Regions from separate parts of the Cytobacillus firmus genome, predicted to be linked through region 2. Evidence: riboswitches for the same ligand, from Rfam matches in the RefSeq annotation. Region 2 holds a riboswitch; each other region holds the start of a gene.
What was found. Region 2 has a riboswitch for thiamine pyrophosphate ahead of thiT (energy-coupled thiamine transporter ThiT). Riboswitches for the same ligand answer to the same signal wherever they lie in the genome.
Positions count from the first base shown of each region.

Region 1 (3,088 bases), 870 kb from region 2:
TTTGGTTCCTCTGAGTCTTGAAGTGGGAGTCTTACTGCCCGTTAGACTGCGATAAAATAGAAAAACCGGCTTCGAAGACTAATCGTCTGCAAAGCCGGTTTCTAAACCATTAGGCTATTTTCTTTTATCATCATCATCATCTTTAGTGAGATCACGGGTAGATTTCTTAAATTCTTTTAAGGTCTCCCCGAATGCTCTCCCTATTTCAGGAAGTTTTTTAGGACCAAAAATAATAAGAGCAAGAACCAGGATGAGAATTAAGCCTGGAATACCGATGTTTGATAACATGCTGAACACTCCTTATATATCATATCGCTTGAAACAGCAGTAATCATGTTCATTGTCCATTATAGGGGATTGGCTCAAAAAATCATAGTTTTTATAATTTCTGATTCTCCCACTGCACTAAGGCACGATCAAGTTCTTCGAGAACTTCACCAATTTTGCGCTCATGGATCACTTCATCAGCATAAAAGTCAAAATCAGTGGGTTCCATATTAATAATAACCAGTTTTGCTCCGTTTTGTTTTGCTATCAGCGGAAACTGATTGGCTGGTGTCACAGTCAGGGATGACCCCAGAACAATAAATAGTTCTGCCTTTTCTGATTCTTCCGCTGCAAAATCTAAAGCCTGCTCAGGCAGCATCTCCCCAAACAGAACTACTGAAGGACGAAGCAGCCCCCCGCAATTACATTGAACGTGTCCATGCAAATATCCCTCGCCCGGGAACTCTTTTTTGCATTGCTGGCAATGGAGTGTCTGCAGATTCCCATGAAGCTCTGATACATTTTCACTCCCTGCCAGCCGATGAAATCCATCCACATTCTGGGTGATAATACTCTTTAAAACGCCTCTCTTTTCCCAATCAGCAAGAATATAGTGGCCTTTATGAGGGCTGCACTCCTTGAGCCCGATTACCCGGTGCCGATAAAATTCTATAAACTCTTTCACATTTTCATTCAATGCCTCAGTACTGGCAATTTTCCCAGGATCTTTCCCGTTCCATAAACCATTATTGGCTGACCTGAAATCAGGCAGCCCGCTTTCAGTTGACATACCTGCTCCAGGTAGTATTACTGTATAATTTGATTCCTTCAGCCATTTCTCAAGCATAAATACCAGCTCCCACTAAAATATTTTCACAGGTTTGAAGGGTATTTCCATTTTTTTCTCCTGGTTAAATGTTTATGTCATGTCAGGTATGCGGTAAATAATAGATTATAACTGTTTTTACGAATTATCAATATAGGAGTGATGGCTATGCCTGAAATAGAAACGAAAGATTATAAGGACGGCTATAAAAAATTTTCTTCCAGGGCACAACGCTATGCGGATGATCCCGAAAAAACAAAAGGACTTCTAAAAAAGGCTACACTTAAAGCTGAGAAAAACAAATCTTCGTTAAGTGATATATGGGAAAAGTTTCAGCTGCTGATCGATTTAGTTAAGGCATGGTCAAAAGGCGATTACCGGCATATCTCCAAAAAATCAATTATCTTTATTATTGCATCCATCCTATACTTTGTCTCTCCTATCGACCTGGTTCCAGACTTTCTAATTGGAATGGGTATCCTCGATGATGCAGCAGTACTTGGTTTTGCCGTCAGCCAGATTACAGGTGAAATTGAGAAATTCAAAACCTGGAAAGAGAGCCGGACTATTGAAATGAAATAACTTTCAAAAGGGTGTCCATTTTGATATTGTCTGCTATAATAAATAATGGAAAGTATTCATGCCTGTTAAAATTAAATAGCAAGAAATGTAGGGGAACCGGTGTGCCGGTTGAGACTTCATCCTTAAGATGCTGACCCTTTGAACCTGATCTGGCTAATACCGGCGTAGGGAACATATTCTTAAACATAATAAAATGTTTTTTATATGCGTCCCGGTATTATGCCGGGGCGTTTTTTATTTTTCAGGGCAGACTAATATCAACTTTCCTTATTACATAAAAGCTTTTGGGAGGTTTCTCTATGAAAAAATGTATTGCGGTTATTACTGCGCTTCTGTTGCTATCCGGCTGTGCCGGCAGCGGCCAGGATGCTAAGACTGGAAATGAAGATGCAGGCAGCAAACAAGAATTGAAGGAAGTTACTGTCGTACTGGATTGGACGCCAAATACCAATCATACTGGCTTATATGCGGCAAAAGAAAAAGGCTATTTTAAAGAAGAAGGGCTCGATGTCGAAATTATCATGCCAGGTGAAGCAGGCGCAGATCAATTGACGGCATCAGGCAAGGCTGATTTCGGTGTCAGCTATCAGGAAAGCATTACGGAAGCACGTGTTCAGGGTGTGCCTCTGGTATCGATAGCAGCTGTTATTCAGCACAATACATCCGGTTTTGCATCCCCTGCTGAAAAAAACATTAAATCACCGAAAGACTTTGAAGGAAAAACGTATGGCGGGTGGGGAGCTCCTGTAGAAAAATCAGTAATTGACTCCCTAATGAAGAAGGAAAATGCCGATGCTGATAAGGTGTCAATTGTGAACATGGGAGATGCAGACTTTTTTACGGCGGTTAAAAGAGATATAGACTTCGCATGGATTTATTACGGATGGACAGGTGTAGAAGCTGAGCTTCGGGGGGAAAAGATTAATATGGTCTACCTCACAGACTACTCAGAAAAACTGGATTACTACACGCCTGTTCTGGCTACGAGTGAAAAAATGATTGAAGATGATCCGGAAACTGTCAAAGCATTTGTAAATGCTGCAGCCAAAGGATATGAATTTGCAATCGACCAGCCCGAGGAAGCAGCTGATATCTTGTTAAAGAATGCTCCTGACCTGGACAGCGAATTGGTCAAAAAGAGCCAGGAGTGGCTATCCCCGCGCTATCAGGATGATGCTGCCAGATGGGGAGAACAAAAGCTTGAGGTCTGGGAAAACTATGCAGACTGGATGCATGAAAATGGTCTATTAGATAAAGAATTAGATGCCGGCAAAGCATTTACAAACGACTTCCTGCCGGAATAAGGAGAGTTTATTAAATGGCAAACGCACTTGTAAGCATTCAAATCATACCAAAAACAAAAGATGGGGAAAATGTTATACCATACGTTGATGAAGCGATCAGTATTATTCA
Region 1 covers NZ_CP098323.1:1,467,368-1,470,455, reverse strand. Annotated here, with positions in the region: gene tatA (twin-arginine translocase TatA/TatE family subunit) at 115-288, opposite strand; gene NAF01_RS07690 (NAD-dependent deacylase) at 380-1,114, opposite strand; gene NAF01_RS07685 (YkvA family protein) at 1,262-1,675, shown strand; TPP riboswitch at 1,755-1,863, shown strand; gene NAF01_RS07680 (ABC transporter substrate-binding protein) at 1,975-2,979, shown strand; gene NAF01_RS07675 (thiamine-binding protein) at 2,994-3,088, shown strand, end outside.
Region 1: linked by a shared signal. The riboswitch ahead of NAF01_RS07680 (ABC transporter substrate-binding protein) and the one ahead of thiT (energy-coupled thiamine transporter ThiT) in region 2 are both predicted to bind thiamine pyrophosphate.

Region 2 (3,088 bases):
GGGTTTTATACTTTTTAAACGTTGTAAATTATGGAAAAATAATTTTTTTTTTACAAAGTGTGCTACAACAGCGTTCAGATGCCAGTAATATGTGAAAAAAATGTGACATCTGTTAAGAAAATAAATTTTTAGAAACTTAATAATTCACAAAACCATAAAAATGGAAACTGAAAGTGAAATAGTTAATAATAGAAACTGTGAAAAAAATTAGGCAGGTGTAAAGATGGCTCAGCAGGATTTTACAAAAGGAAACATACTCAAACAGCTGCTGGTGTTCTCAACTCCCATTATGCTCACTAATTTCCTGCAGGTTTCCTATCAATTTGTAGATAGTCTGTGGGTCGGGAATTTGCTGGGGGCTGATGCATTGGGAGCTGTCGCAGTTTCAGGCACTGTAATCTTTACAGTACTTTCTTTTATCATCGGCATAAACAATGCTGCGTTAACGATTTTATCCCAGCAGAAGGGGGGAGATCACGAAGAGGGGCTGAAAAGATATCTAAATGCTTTTACCGTCATTCAGACAATTTTGTCAGTTGTTCTAGGAACAGCCGGATTCCTGCTTGCTGAAAGGATTTTGGCCTTAATGGGCACACCTGCGGGAATGGCCGAAGGAGCAGCATCCTACCTGCAGATTAACTTTATTGGAATTCTGTTTTTATTTGGCTACAATTTTATAGGAACTATACTCAGAGCGCTTGGAGACAGCAAAAATCCTCTGTACTTTGTCCTGATAGCAGTCGTATTAAATGCAATACTCGATCCTCTTTTTATTTCTGTATTCAAGCTTGGTATTGAGGGGGCCGCATATGCAACAATCGTATCACAGGGCTTTGCATTTATAATCGGAATGATATTCATACTCCGCAAAAAGCTGGCACCATTCACTATTCCTTCTTGGCCGCATAAGGAGGAGGCAGCATTGATATTCAAGCTTGGCATCCCTTCAGGGCTCCAAATGACTGTCATATCGGCTGGTGTTATGGCCATTATGTCTGTCGTCACCTCCTTTGGCAGTGACGTGGTAGCGGGATTTGGTGCCGCACAGCGCATTGACAGCATCATTATGCTTCCTGCGATGGCATTGGGAACTGCAGTCAACAGTATGGCGGGTCAAAATATAGGGGGAAATCAATGGGAACGGGTGCATCAGATTGCGTTGTACGGAGTCATTTACAATCTTGGAATCATGTTTCTCATCGCCCTTGGGACGGTCTTATTTGCAGAACACGGGGTGCGCCTGTTTATCCAGGATAAAGAATCAGTTCACTACGGCACTGAATATTTAAAGATCATTGCCTTTTTTTATCCGCTTCTGGGCATTAATTTTGTATTGAATGGTGTGGTTAGAGCTTCTGGAGCGATGTTTCAAGTGCTGATACTGAATATCATTTCATTCTGGATCCTGCGCTATCCTTTAACATTTCTATTTTCTAAGTTTATGGGTGATAAAGGCATAGCTGCAGGTATGGGTGTCAGCTTTGCAATAAGCAGTTTCATCGCCTATATGTATTACCGCATCGGAAAGTGGGATAAACAGGTTATCATAAGCGAGGGAAAATAAATCCTTTTCACCATCATGAATTTCATATATACTAAAAGCGGATAATTTAATAACGTGCCACAAGGGGAGCATACCGCTGAGAGTGAACAGTCCGCTGTTCTGACCCTTTGAACCTGTTAGTTAATGCTAGCGCAGGAATGTGGAATGATAGGCAGGTATAGTTTTCTGCCTGCTTGTTCTCCCTTGGGGTATCGTCATACGATTGAAGGGGGATTTTTTTTTATGAAAAAATTAAGCCTGACGGCGATGATAGAGGCTTCATTTTTTGCTGCCTTTGCTATCATTCTTGATTTTCTGCCATCCATCAAGCTGTCGCCATCCATTTCCATATCTGCCGCGATGATTCCGATTTTCATTCTGGCTTTCAGGTGGGGCTTTAAGGTCAGCTTTATTGCAGGCCTCTTATGGGGGATTTTGCAGATTGCCATGGGGGATGCCTGGATTGCCACTCCGATACAGGCATTTATTGAGTATTTTGTGGCATTTGCCTGTATCGGGTTTGCCGGCTTGTTTTACGGCGTCATCCAAAATCAGCTGCGGGCAGGTAACAAGAAGAAGGCATTGTCATGGGTTGTCTTAGCCGTATTTGCCGGAAGCCTTGCCCGGTATTTCTGGCATTTCATAGCAGGTGTGCTTTTCTTCGGAAGCTATGCACCAGAAGGGATGTCTCCGGTTCTGTTTTCCTTCCTGGCAAACGGCGCAACCATGCTCGGAGCGGCAATTCTCTGCTCAATCCTGGCCGTATTAATTATTTCATCGGCACCGAGATTAATCATAAAAAAATCGGATGAAAGACTTCAAACTCAAAAGAATGCTTCCTAATAATGTCCGCCTCTCTGAAATATTTCAGAGAGGTTTTTTATATATCGGATTTGATTGATAAGAAGCTGTTTTCAGGAAGAATTATGGGAACGTCTGGTTTGGGCGTTCCCGTTCCAATACCGTTAAAAATGAACTATTTATTATAATCTCACCAATGTACTTGAAGTTTATTGCCATTGAGGTCATAAAAGTGGAAAAAGGCATGACCATTATCTTCTTTTATATCCTCGACCTTAACTTGATTATCAATTAAGTGCTGATGAAATTTAGATAATTCTGGACTTGTAAACCCAATGCTAAATTCTTGTTCATTATCAATTGTAAAATGAGCAAAAGTTTCATCTTCGGTAGGAACTAAGATCAGTAAGAAAGGCCCTTCATTTACTTTTAAAATTGCAAGTTTTCCAGTATTGTTTAGTAACTGGAGTCCTAATACATCTCTATACCATTGGGCAGACAGTTCTAATTCTTTTACAGGAATTCTAATATAATGTACTTGTTCAATAAATGATTTACTCATAGAATTCTCTCCTTTATTTAATTCGGTATATCATATATTTCCTTTTTATACAGCTTTTTCCTTCCCTATTTTTGATTCTTAAACAGAATAATAATCTTTCTAAACAAAGCCAATATATTAGGAAATTACTTCTGAAAAATGGGTATATTACTTAAAAAAGGGGAGTGAAGACTTTGTCCAAT
Region 2 covers NZ_CP098323.1:2,338,984-2,342,071, reverse strand. Annotated here, with positions in the region: gene NAF01_RS11900 (MATE family efflux transporter) at 224-1,564, shown strand; TPP riboswitch at 1,617-1,719, shown strand; gene thiT (energy-coupled thiamine transporter ThiT) at 1,787-2,386, shown strand; gene NAF01_RS11890 (VOC family protein) at 2,535-2,906, opposite strand; gene NAF01_RS11885 (hypothetical protein) at 3,080-3,088, shown strand, end outside.

Region 3 (3,088 bases), 1.1 Mb from region 2:
ATGGCTGTCTTAGCATCCTCAAGGTCTTCTTTATCTTCAAAGTACACTTCAATTTTTGGCGGTGTGACCGGCTCATCTAAAATGGTGTCACTTAATGAATCCACAAACTGCTGGGAATAAAAAATGGGATCGCCGGTTGTAAAAACAGTTTTAGCAAGCATGTTGGTATTGAGCTTCGTTTTGTTGGCAAGGGAATATTTTTCGTGCACCAGCCTGATTTGACAGGTAAAGCCTTCAAGCAGGCGCACGATTTCAAACGTTTCATCTTCCTGAATCCTTTTTACAAAAATCGGCTTTTCCTGAGAAGCTGCAATATATGCCCCCCTGTGTGTGACCAGCAAAGAATTGATTTTCAATGCTTTAGCCACTTTTTTCGCGGATGGAAAGCTTCTGGACGTAACAAGTGTTACATAGATCCCTTTTTGCTGCACATATTCAATCGCTTCTTTTGTTGATTTATGAAGTCTTCCATTTGATTGGAGTAATGTTCCGTCTATGTTTAAAGCAAGCATTCTGTATATCATCCAATTTGCCCCCTATTCTCGGTGTAAAATTGTCCTATTACACTTTTATGAAGAGAAGGACTGGAATAGAACATGACATGGACAATGCAGAAATTTTTTATAGCTTATCTGTGTTAGTGAAGGCGTTTATCTGTTTTCATAGATCAATTGATTTGAAGAATTATAAATTAGTCATTTACAATTTGGATGCTCCGTATTAAGATGGAGTCAATAAAAACTGCATATCTTATTTTGCACTAGGGGAGCTTTTTGGCTGAGAGGAACAATCCGTTCTGACTCTTATCACCCGATCTGGATAATACCAGCGTGGGGAAGTGCAGGTGAACGGCTATCATTTCTAGTGTTTTGATATCATTCAACTGCATTTCCTTATGGGAATGCAGTTTTTTATTTTCATTAGGCTCTTTTCGTATAAATTGTTGTTTTTGGCCTATTAATGCTGTCCGTTGATTTCCGCTCCAGGCTGCTCGCTTTCCGCGGGGCGAGCGGTGAGCCTCCTCGACGCTTCGCGTCTGCGGGGTCTCACCTGTCCAGCTACTCCCGCAGGAGTCTCGCACCTTCCGCTCCAATCAACTCAGTAAATAAGATACAAAAAGCAACAAACTTTGCGAAAATAGCCTTTCATTAAAACTAAAATAGGAGGATGGCAAAATGCAGGAAAATTTTTTATGTGGAACTAGTGAAATTACAGGGTGCAGGTTTTCAATTTACCCAATGACTGACAGGTTTGCGGAGGTTATTTTGTCAGCTCTAAAAGAAGTGGACACGAGCAAGGTATGGATGGAAACAGATGATGTGAGCACCTGTGTGCGAGGCAGGTCCATTCATGTTTTCGATGTGGTCAAAGCTATTTATCTTGAAACAGTTAAGCATGGGGACCATGTAGTGTTTAACGGGACTTTTTCAAATGGATGTCCCGGTGATACTGCGGGCGATGCTTATCTTGCTGAAAATGAGGAACGGGCGAATGAAGATTCAGCAGCAGGAATCAGCCAGGAAGTCGCTGTCCAGTTTGCCCTTTATCCGATGGGGATTCCTGATTACATGAACGTCATTATGAACCAGGTCGAGCTCGCAAAGAATCGGGAAACTTTTACTAAAGGAGTGCATTATGCTTCAAGACTGGATGGAGATGCACACGCTGTTTTTAAAACACTGGAGGATGCTTTTGAAAACTGCAAGAAAAGCGATTCTACACATATTGTTATGACAGTGAATATGTCTGCCAACAGTCCATCCAAAAAGGAGACTGAGTAATATGCTTGAAAAGTGGAAGCTTCGAGAAGTCATTGTCCTGTCTGTACTCGCTGTCGTGTTTGCAGTTGTATATCTGGTATTCCTGCAATTTGGCAACGTGCTATATGGAATGTTCGGCTTAATTGGATATGATCTTATTTTTGGCATTTGGTTTATTGTTTCAATTATCGCAGCTTACATAATCAGAAAACCCGGAGCAGCCTTTTTATCGGAAACCATCGCTGCAGCCATTGAAGTCATGATCGGCAACGCAGTTGGTCCCCGCCTGATACTGTCAGGGATGATTCAGGGGATTGGAGCAGAAGCTGTTTTTGCGGCCACGAAATGGAATAATTACCGGCCATGGGTTTTAATTGCTGCCGGAATGGGCTCATCTGTTACTAGTTTTATTTGGGGCTATTTCATTTCCGGCTATGCGGCCCTCTCACCCGGTTATGTTACGGCTATGTTTTTTGTGAGGCTGATCAGCGGTGCTTTATTAGCTGGATTGCTAGGCAAATGGCTAAGCGAAAGCCTTGCGAAAACAGGGGCATTAAACAGCTTTCCTATTGGAAAAGAGCTAAAAAGGGGAAAACCGGAAAATGGAATTACAGCATAATAGGCACATATTAAAAACTGAACAGCTTTCCTTCAGGTATGAAGATGTGAAAAAACCTATTTTAAAAGATGTGCAATTCAGCCTTTATCCAGGGGAAGCAGTTCTATTGCTGGGCCCAAGCGGCTCGGGAAAAAGCACACTTGCTTTCTGCTTAAATAAATTATATCCGGAGGCCGTTGATGGCAAATTGGACGGGACCATTTCATTCAAGGGAAAGATGCTGGAGGAGTTCGGCCCTGGCGAAATTAATCAGCACATTGGCATTGTGTTTCAAGACCCCGAAAGCCAATTTTGCATGACCACAGTCGAGGATGAGCTGGCATTTGGGCTTGAGAATATGAAAACACCTCCTGAAGAAATAGAGAGTAAGATTGATGAAGCATTGGAGCTTGTTCATCTTTTGCCGTATAAACATTCCTTAATCCACACCCTTTCCGGGGGCCAAAAGCAAAAGCTTGCACTGGCATGTGTTTTATCATTAAAACCGGATATCCTGATTTTGGACGAACCGACAGCAAATCTGGACCCGGCTTCAAGCTATGAACTTACACGCATAATCAAAGAGCTTAAAGAGAACCAGGCATTTTCCCTGCTAATAATTGAGCATAAGCTGGATGATTGGATTGATTTGACCGATCGGTGCGTGGTCCTAAACAAGGAAGGTGAAATTTTATTTAATGGAAGCACGGCAGAATGCTTTAATCAATAT
Region 3 covers NZ_CP098323.1:1,236,682-1,239,769, reverse strand. Annotated here, with positions in the region: gene NAF01_RS06555 (Cof-type HAD-IIB family hydrolase) at 1-524, opposite strand, end outside; TPP riboswitch at 753-854, shown strand; gene NAF01_RS06550 (YkoF family thiamine/hydroxymethylpyrimidine-binding protein) at 1,176-1,781, shown strand; gene NAF01_RS06545 (ECF transporter S component) at 1,783-2,379, shown strand; gene NAF01_RS06540 (ABC transporter ATP-binding protein) at 2,363-3,088, shown strand, end outside.
Region 3: linked by a shared signal. The riboswitch ahead of NAF01_RS06550 (YkoF family thiamine/hydroxymethylpyrimidine-binding protein) and the one ahead of thiT (energy-coupled thiamine transporter ThiT) in region 2 are both predicted to bind thiamine pyrophosphate.

Region 4 (3,088 bases), 1.9 Mb from region 2:
AGCAAACTATGAAAGCGATCCCTTCTTTATGGCTTCTCTCCAGGACGGTGATGTCGTACAGGGAATCCTTGATAATATTCATCATCCAACATTAAGCTGGGAACATATTGCCAGATTAAAAGAGAAAACCAGCCTGCCCATTTTATTAAAGGGCATTCTCCACCCTGAGGATGCCAGGCTGGCCGTTGAAAGAGGGATAGACGGTATCATTGTCTCCAACCATGGCGGCAGACAGCTTGATGGAGTGATTGCGGCGATTGATGCGCTTGAACCGATTGCGAAGGAAGTTAAAGGAAGGATTCCAGTATTGTTTGACAGCGGCATTCGCCGAGGCTCAGATGTGGTTAAAGCTCTGGCACTGGGAGCTGACGCCGTTTGTCTGGGGCGGCCGTATGTGTACGGCTTGGCCATTGGCGGGCAGGAAGGAGTTGAAAAAGTGCTTGCCAACTTTATAGAAGAAACAAAAGTGTCTCTGTCTCTTGCGGGGGTGGGGAATTTAAAGGATATTGCTGGTCTGCGGTTAATTCGATAAAACCTTCTTAAAAAAATTCTGGGTTGTTGACAGTTGAGACTGTGTTTAATAGTATACCTATAGGGGTACATTATTAATATGCCATTACTAAAGGAGATGCAGTTATGTTCGATTACACAGCTGAAACCGAAAAATCAATTGAAGAAGCGATATCCTCACTGGAAGGAAGTCTGAAGGACGAAAAGTTCGGAGTTCTATGGCAGTTTAATGTTCAGGAGAAGCTGCAGGAAAAAGGCTTGGAATATAACGAGGCATTCCATGTGTTAGAGGTATGTAATCCGAATGAAGCACATCGCGTTTTAACACAGAATAAAATGGCCGGCTACTTCCTGCCTTGTAAAATTGTCGTCTATGAAGACAAGGGCAAAACGAAAATTGGGATGCCTAAGCCGACAAGTATGATTGAGCTAATCAATGACGAATCTGTTCAAAGCTTCGCAGCAGAAATTGAAGAGCGCTTAATCCAGTGCATCAAGAGAAGTATATAAGTTAAAAGTTTGATGACAGTGCCGGAATAATTTGTTAAGCTTGAAATAGCTTATCAAATTAAATATCTATGTAACTACTAGGGGTGCCCCGAATGTGCGGGCTGAGAGGAAAGCGCTTATAGCTTTCCGACTCTTATGGACCTGATCTGGTTAATGCCAGCGGAGGGAAGTAGGATTTGACAATATGTCGATTCATATACTTAAACCAAGCCGGGTCCTTTGTGGGGATCTGGCTTTTTTGTATACATACTTCTCATCCAGATAAGCAATCAGGCTGCCCTTTTAGAAAGGAGGTTTAGATGAACAGAACCCGATTGTTGACTACGATGGCACTATTTACGGCGATTGGGACACTGGGATCCCATTTGCTCTGGTTTCCGGCAGGTATAGCCAAGGCCTATCCGGTTCAGCATGCGGTAAATGTATTGGCCGCGGTGACTCTTGGACCACTGCCGGCAGCAGCCATTGCTTTTATGATTGCTTTGCTGCGTAATATGCTTGGATTCGGGACGCTGCTTGCGTTTCCAGGCGGCATGATCGGTGCGTTTTTGGCTGGTGTCCTTTATTTGAAATTCGGCCGGAAAATATGGGCTGCCGCTGGCGAGGTTTTGGGCACCGGTATAATCGGAGCATTGTTTGCTGTTCCGTATGCAAAATTTCTCATGGGCAGTGAAGCTGGTGCATTCTTCTTTGTGCCGCCGTTTCTGGTCAGCAGCATTGCCGGTGCGGCGATAGGCTGGTTGGTGTTAGCGAAGGTTAAAGAGAAGAATTTGGTTCAGAATATGTGATGATTTTGGGCTGGAGAAGTAAGATTGGTTAGCAGAGTAAGGGAGAGCAGCATAGCAATCTGACTTTATGAGCGATTTTCAAGAGTTATGGGCGAGATCCAAAATGTATGAGCGAAAAACGTCAAGTTAGACAATCGATAAAAAAACAATTAAAAATGTTAGAAAACTGCTAGGGGCGCTACGGCTGAGATAAGGAGCTTTTCCTTGGTCCCTTGGAACCTGATCTGGATAATGCCAGCGCAGGGAAGCAGTGAGGACCTCATTATATATCCTCATGCTTTTTCCCCGGCAGCTTCTGTATTTAATTAAGGAGGCTATTTTTTATGACTTTTTCAGAAATTCTGCGCAAGGAAAATGAAGATTTGTTTCAGCTGATATTTGAACATCCATTTGTTCAGGGGATCGGGAGAGGGGATGTGCCGAAAGAGGCGCTTGCTCATTACATTAAAGCGGACTTTGAGTATTTGAATGCGTTCATGCATATTTACGGAATTGCGATTTCAAAGTCAGCTGAACGTAAGGATATTGCATACTTTAACCAGCAAATAGAATTTGTATTGAACAGCGAAGTACACCCCCACCATAATTTTTGCCAGCAGATTGGGGTGGATTACGAAGCATTGCAGGGATATCCGCTTCCGCCGACAGCCGATCATTATGTAAAGCATATGATGTATCATGCCCATACAGGCGGCATGGGTGAAATACTCGCTGCATTATTGCCTTGCCCATGGACTTATTGGGAAATTGGGCTTGAGCTCATGAAGCAATATGAGCCAGATGAGAACCATCCGTTTTATCCGTGGATTTCTTTTTATGCAAACCTTAGAGTCGAAGCTGTGACCATGAATATGAGAAACCGTTTGGATGAACTTGCTGAAGCGGCATCACCGGAAGAAAGGCAGCGAATGAAGGATGCTTTCCGAAAAAGCTGCCAGCTGGAGCTTGGTTTCTGGGAGATGGCTTATACCTGCGAAGAGTGGCCGGCGGGCAATCCGGCAGCAGTCAGATAGAAAAGCGTAAGCGACTCGCTCACCCTCGACACCTCGATGTGCAGGCTGCTTGCGCTAGAGAGTTATCGAAGTTCAAAATTTTATACTTTCTTATTTAATAAGAAAAACGCCTGCATCTGCTTTATGGCAGTGCAGGCGTTTTTTCAAAATCCCATCTGTAGTGAGCGGTAATGGGAGTCTTAAAAGAAGATAGTTTTACTTCTGCTGCAAATGGGGTGGAGTTATGTATTACGTATGGAATGCCATCTTTAGTCCGTTTGTCAGATA
Region 4 covers NZ_CP098323.1:439,916-443,003, forward strand. Annotated here, with positions in the region: gene NAF01_RS02250 (alpha-hydroxy-acid oxidizing protein) at 1-532, shown strand, start outside; gene NAF01_RS02255 (DUF302 domain-containing protein) at 637-1,020, shown strand; TPP riboswitch at 1,090-1,205, shown strand; gene thiW (energy coupling factor transporter S component ThiW) at 1,320-1,808, shown strand; TPP riboswitch at 1,970-2,071, shown strand; gene tenA (thiaminase II) at 2,132-2,821, shown strand; gene NAF01_RS02270 (DUF1287 domain-containing protein) at 2,943-3,088, opposite strand, start outside.
Region 4: linked by a shared signal. The riboswitch ahead of thiW (energy coupling factor transporter S component ThiW) and the one ahead of thiT (energy-coupled thiamine transporter ThiT) in region 2 are both predicted to bind thiamine pyrophosphate.